Linked DNA regions of Martelella mediterranea DSM 17316. The protein of the gene in region 1 binds, or shares a complex with, the protein of each later gene. Links are inferred from orthologs where the notes say so. Each region holds a gene or a part of one and is shown on either strand. Other genes may lie near its edges. The genes, in order: trxA and trxB.

The links.
Region 2: the proteins of trxA (region 1) and trxB are in contact, whole or in part, in a crystal structure (PDB 1F6M), measured with the Escherichia coli proteins. The link is inferred for Martelella mediterranea DSM 17316 from one-to-one orthologs.

What each region holds. Positions count from the first base shown.
Region 1 is NZ_CP020330.1:651,756-654,857, forward strand. The notes cover bases 268-3,048. They hold trxA (thioredoxin), read right to left. Parts: upstream 1,930-3,048; coding sequence 1,606-1,929; downstream 268-1,605. Other genes in these bases: Mame_RS02965 (OpgD/OpgG family glucan biosynthesis protein), read right to left, coding at 268-1,476; addA (double-strand break repair helicase AddA), read right to left, coding at 2,028-3,048. Also shown: more of Mame_RS02965, read right to left, coding at 1-267; more of addA, read right to left, coding at 3,049-3,102. UniProt on the Escherichia coli protein: Participates in various redox reactions through the reversible oxidation of its active center dithiol to a disulfide and catalyzes dithiol-disulfide exchange reactions.
Region 2 is NZ_CP020330.1:3,678,656-3,681,780, reverse strand. What follows is about bases 155-2,958. They hold trxB (thioredoxin-disulfide reductase), read right to left. Parts: upstream 2,144-2,958; coding sequence 1,166-2,143; downstream 155-1,165. Other genes in these bases: Mame_RS17095 (glycosyltransferase family 4 protein), read right to left, coding at 2,854-2,958; Mame_RS17100 (Lrp/AsnC family transcriptional regulator), read left to right, coding at 2,341-2,808; Mame_RS17110 (LysR family transcriptional regulator VtlR), read right to left, coding at 249-1,145. In the rest of the region: more of Mame_RS17095, read right to left, coding at 2,959-3,125.

The DNA.
Region 1 (3,102 bases):
GACGGTATCGGCGCCCTCATCGAACTTCAGGTCATAGGTCAGCCGCCAGTCGTCGGTGCCGACGATCGGCATGGCGAAGGCATCAAGCAGCTCCGCGCCGGCGCCCACCGAGACCTGCGGCTCGACGCCATCTTCCATCGTCAGGCCAGAGACGGCATCGCCAGAGAACTCGACCACGACCTTGATCTGGTCGTCCGGCCGCGGCTGACCGGGCACGCCGCCGCGCCCGATCCGGCTCGCCTCGGTCTCGGCCAGCGCATCGTTTTCAGGCCCGCGCTTGGCCCAGGTCAGCGTATAGGCGAAATCGCGTTCGTCGCCCGCCTCGGGCAGGTCCTCGGGCAGCCAGTAGGCCACGATATTGTCGTAGATTTCGTCATCGGACGGCAGTTCCACGAGCTGCACCATGCCCTTGCCCCAGTCGCCCTCCGGCGTGATCCAGGCGGAAGCGCGGCGATTGTAGAACACGCCGTCATCGAGATAGTGGTCGAAATCGCGGTCGCGCTGGATCAGGCCGAAGCCCTGCGGATTGTCGTCATAGAAGCTCGAGGTCACCACCCGGTTTGGATTGTTGAGCGGCCGCCAGATCTGCTCGCCGCTGCCTGTGACGATTTCCAGACCATCGCTGTCATGGACTTCCGGACGCCAGTCGAAGGCCATGTTGCGATGGGTCTCGGAATACCAGTACATCGAGGTCAGCGGCGCGATGCCGAGACGCTCCACCGCATCGCGGAAGAACAGCCGGCTCTGGATATGGAGCACCTGGCCCTCGCCATCGGTGTTTTCCGCCTCGATCCGGTAGGCGCCGGCGACGCTCTTGCTGTCCAGCAGCGCGTAGATGACGATGCCCTCATCGGCATCCTCGTCTTCCTCCAGATAGAAGGCGGTGAAGCGCGGAAATTCCTCCGCCGTCGAAAGCCCGGTATCGACCGCCAGCGCGCGCGCCGAAAGGCCGTACTGCTTGTCGGGACCGTCGGTGCGGAAATAGGAGGCCCCGAGAAACGAAATCCAGTCGGTCTTCATATCCGGCCGCATCACCCGGAACCCGGCCCAGCCCGCGACATCCTCGACGGCCTTGGCGGGGCTGTCCTCCGGCATGTCGAAATAGTCGGCGCTGTACACAACTTCGCGGGCTTCGCCATCCGTCACCAGATTGATCGTGACCGGTTCCTTGAAATAGCGACCCTGATGGAAGAACTGCACCGGCGCGTCGCCGACCTCCACGGTGTGATCGGCGCGGAACCTGATCTTCCAGTGGGCGTCGTAGTCGATCTTGTCGAACAGTTCCGGCGTTTCAACCGGATAAGGCTCGAACGGCTTTTCGGAAAGGGCCTTTGCATCCTCGGAAAGCGTTTCAAACGAGAACGGCTTTGCCGGGCCGAGTTCCGGTTCGAAGGCGGAAGCCGTTGCCGGCAGCAGAAACAGGGGAACAACGAACAGGCTGAGAAGAGAGGGCGAAACAGAACGCATCGTCGTCATCAAGAGGTAAACTCCGTTTTGGCCATAATAGTGCTGAAGGCCAAAACGCGGCAAAATCCGCCAGGTTCCGCCTCGATCAAAAAAAGCCCGCGCAATGGCGGGCTTCATGGCTGCAAAATGTGGCTGTTTTCAGCCTACGACGCCGGAAATCCAGCTCGAAAGCGCGGTTTTCGGCGCGGCGCCGACCTTCACGTCGGCAAGTTCGCCGCCCTTGAACATGGCCAGCATCGGGATCGAACGGACCCCGTATTGGACCGCCAGATCCGGATTGTCATCGACATTGACCTTGGCGATCTTGACCTTGCCGTTCATTTCCTCGGCGATTTCCTCCAGGCTCGGGCCGATCATCCGGCACGGGCCGCACCATTCGGCCCAGAAATCGACCACGACGGGTTCTGAAGATTCAAGCACTTCCTGCTTGAAATTGGCTGTAGTGACCTTGACTGTCGTCATTTGATAGCTCCTTGCGTTGCCGGAAACACACCCGGCCCCTTTCGCAAAATCTTGAGATGCATGTGAGCATGGTTTCATAAAAAATCAATGCCGCCCCGTCACTTTGTCGCAAGTCGCGCAAGGGCTTCGGCGAGTTCGGCCTCGCTCAGCACCCGCACCGCCGCCGTCTCTGTATAGATCAGCAGGCAATCGATCGCGCTTTGCGGATAGAGCGGCTTCAGGATTTCGCGATAGACCGCCATCTGCGCCACATGGCTGAAGGGCGGCGTCTCGCTGTCACCCGGCGGATTGCGGTTGGTCTTGAAATCGGCGAGCAGCACCCGGTTATCCGTCACCGCCAGCCGGTCGAGCCGGCCGGAAACGGTATAGGCCCCGCCGGCGAGCCGCACGGTGCCGGCAATCGAGACCTCGGGGCGGGCGGACGGCGCAAACAGCGGCTGCAGCCGGGGATCGCCGATCACCGCCATCACGCTTTCCGCAATCGCGGCGCGTTCTTCCTCCGGCAACGAGAAGGCCGCGCGGTCGAGATAGCGTCGGCAGGCGGCGGCCCGGTCATCGGTTTCAAATCCCGGCAATATCTGCAACAGCCGATGCATCAGCCGGCCGCGCTCCAGCGCCAGATTGATCTCCGGCTTTTCGAACAGGGGCGAGGCCGTCATCGGCGCGGGGTCCTCGACCTCGATGCCGGCGCGCGACGGGCTGAGCGGCGGCTGCGGGCGGGCGGCATCGCGAAACGGCGTCAGCAGCGCCTCCGGCAGCGGCGGCTTTTCGGCGGCGGCCTTTCCGGCCTCGGCCTCGTCAAACCGGCGCGGCGGGATTTTCTCCTCGAAGACCAGTGCCGGCCATTCCTCGCCGCCCGGCCCGGCCATCACCGTCTCGTTGACGCGGTGATCGCCTTGCAGCGCCGACCAGACCATGCGATGCCAGGTATCCGGCACCTCGGTGCGGCCGCGATAGCCCGCCACGATCAGCCGGTCGGCGGCGCGGGTCATGCCCACGTAAAGCAGCCGGCGATATTCCTCCTTCGCCTCGGCCTCGCGCCGGGCGAGATCGGCGGCGACCATACTGTCGGCATCGCGCGCGGCTCCATGCCAGACCGGCACATCGCCCGCCATCACCCGGAAGCCCGAAAGGTTGCGCGGCTCGAACGGCTTGCCGCCGCCATCGACCAGA
Region 2 (3,125 bases), 3.0 Mb from region 1 along the record:
CTGCGGTGCACCAGGGAGAAGTTGGGCACCACCTGCATCAGCTGCGCGCTATATGCTCCTGAATTAGGCATTTCACAATGCATCTTTGTGCATGGCTGCCATGCGAAAGATGAAAAATGCAGCAATTTTTGATTAAATTTGAGACATGGGTAATCATTGCCTAAAAAATAGGCGATGAAGGCAAGTGGTTTGCGGACTTTGCGGCGTGAAACGGAGGTTAGCCGCTGGGCCTGAGGCGGAAAACGGCCTCAGTAGCTCCAGTTGCGCGCCTTGGCGACGATGAAATCGCGGAAGACTTTCAGCTTGGCGGAGTTCTTCAACTCATCCGGATAGCAGAAATAGGTGTCGAAACTCGGCACATCGGCATGGGTGACGAGCTGCAACAGGCCGGGATCGCGACCGACGATATAATCCGGCAACATGACGATGCCGATCCCTAAAAGTGCGGCCCGCTTGATCGAGGTCAGCGAGTTGATCTGAAGATGCGCCGGACGCGGGCTGTCGGGAGACCGGCCGGCGATTTCGAGCCAGTTCACGTCAAGCAGATAGGCGGGCGCCGGCTCGCCGAAGGTGATGATTCGGTGATTGTCGAGGTCTTCCAGCGACTGCGGCTCGCCATGCCGGTTGATATAGGAGGGCGAGGCGTAGACATGCATGTGCACGGTGAACAGCTTGCGCTGGATCAGGTCCGGCTGCTGCGGCTGGCGCAGGCGGATCGCGCAATCGGCATGGCGCATGTTCACGTCCAGCTCCTCATTGTCGAGGATGAGCTGGATCTGCATGTCTGGGTAGAGCTGAAGGAATTCCTGCACCTTGTCGGTGAGCCAGCCCTGGCCGAGGCCGACCGTGGTGGTGACGCGCAGCTTGCCCGAGGGCTTTTCCTTGGTCTCGGTCAGCCGCGAACGCACGCTTTCGAGCTTTAACAGCACGTCGTTCGCGGTGCGGTAAAGCAATTCGCCCTGTTCTGTGAGAATCAGTCCGCGGGCGTGGCGGTGAAACAGCTTGACGCCGACATCCTGTTCCAGCGCGGAAACCTGCCGGCTGATTGCCGATTGCGAAAGGTGGAGCTTGTCGGCTGCATGCGTGAACGATCCTGCCTCCGCCGCGGCATGAAAGATCCTGAGCTTGTCCCAGTCCAGAGGCATGCTCGTGCTTTTCATTTACCCTACTCCGCGGCAGCCAGCGTGCCGGTCTTTTGCCCTGTCAGAAAGCGTTCGGCCTCAAGCGCCGCCATGCAGCCCATGCCGGCCGCCGTCACCGCCTGACGGTAATTGTCGTCGGTGACATCGCCGGCGCCATAGACGCCCTCGATGCTGGTTTTGGTGGTGCCAGGCTCGGTCCACAGATAGCCGTTGGGCTTCAGGCGAAGCTGGTCGCGGATCAGCTCGACCTGCGGCGAGTGCCCGATCGCGATGAACACGCCGTCGGCGGGTATGGTCTGCTTCTCGCCGGTCTTGACGTTCTTCACGGCAACGCCCGTGACTGATGGCGGAAGCGGCGGCACGGCGCTGGTGCCGACGATTTCCTCCACGGCGTGGTCCCAGACGATCCTGACGTTTTCCAGCGCGAACAGCCTTTCCTGCAGGATGCGTTCGGCGCGGAACGTGTCGCGCCGGTGCACCACCGTCACGGATTTGGCGATATTGGCAAGGTAAAGCGCTTCCTCGACAGCGGAATTGCCGCCGCCGACAACCACAACGTCCTTGCCGCGATAGAAGAACCCGTCGCAGGTGGCGCAGGCCGAAACGCCGCCGCCATTGAAGGTCTGCTCACTCTCGAGACCAAGCCATTTGGCCTTGGCGCCGGTCGCGAGGATGACGGTATCCGCGATCCAGGTTTCACCGGAATCGGTGGTGGCGGTGAAGGGGCGCTTCGACAGGTCGAGCTTGGTGACGATATCGTTGACGATCTCGGTCCCGACGTTTTCCGCCTGGGCGAGCATCTGCTCCATCAGCCACGGGCCCTGGATCGGATCGGCAAAGCCCGGATAATTCTCGACATCGGTGGTGATCGTCAACTGGCCGCCCTGTTCGAGGCCCGCGATCAGCACCGGCTTCATCATCGCGCGCGCCGCATAGATCGCCGCGGTATAGCCGGCGGGGCCGGAACCAATGATGAGCACCTGGGTGTGGTGGTCTGCCATCTCAAAATCCTTTTGGCGCGCCACAAAGAGGGGCACGCCGCAACAGTTGCAAGTCTGCCTCCATTTATGGCTGGAAGGCCGTCTGTTTCAAGGCCGGACGGCAAGCTACCAACAGACCATTTCTCCCAGTTGAAAGAATCTGGCTGTATGTTGTAATAAAATTGCGTATATGCCCGATTTTCCCGCCGCAGGAGCTCTTGATGCGCGCCGATCTCGATTCTGTCGATCTTAAAATTCTGCGCGAACTCCAGCGGGACGGTCGCATGACCAATGTCGAGCTCGCCGATCGGGTCGGCATTTCAGCGCCGCCATGCCTGCGCCGGGTGCGCCGGCTGGAGGAGGCGGGCATCATCGAGGGCTATAATGCGATGCTGAACGGGCCGAAGCTCGGCTATGATCTCGTCGCCTTCTGCATGGTCGGGCTGAAGCATCAGTCGGAGGTGGAGCTCAAGGCGTTTTCGCGCGCAAGCGAGGATTGGCCGATCGTGCGCCAGGCCTGGATGACCTCGGGCGAAACCGACTTCCTGCTGCACTGCGTTTGTGAAAACCTGATGCAGTTCCAGGATTTCGTCATTGAGGTTCTAACCGCCAACCCCCATGTCGACACCGTGCGCACCATGCTCACCATCCGCCAGATCAAGAAGGAAGGTCTGGTGGCGATTTAAGGCGCTGCCGATGAGCCAAAGCGAAAGCCCTGGCTCTGGCGATATCTACGCGTTCATCACCGCCTCATAGGCGCAAAATTCCTTCTCCAGCATCATCTCCACCGTGAAATTGGCGAGCACATGGGCGCGTGCCGCTTGCCCCATCGCCTTCAGGCGCGCCGGGTCGGCAAGCGCCGCGTCGATGGCTTCGGCAAGCGCGTCGGCGTTTGCCGGCGGGACCAGAAAGCCGGTCTCGCCGTCGATGATCGTCTCGAGACTGCCGCCATGGGCGGTCGCGATCACGGGCGTTCCCATGACCTCGGCCTCGATCGCCACCC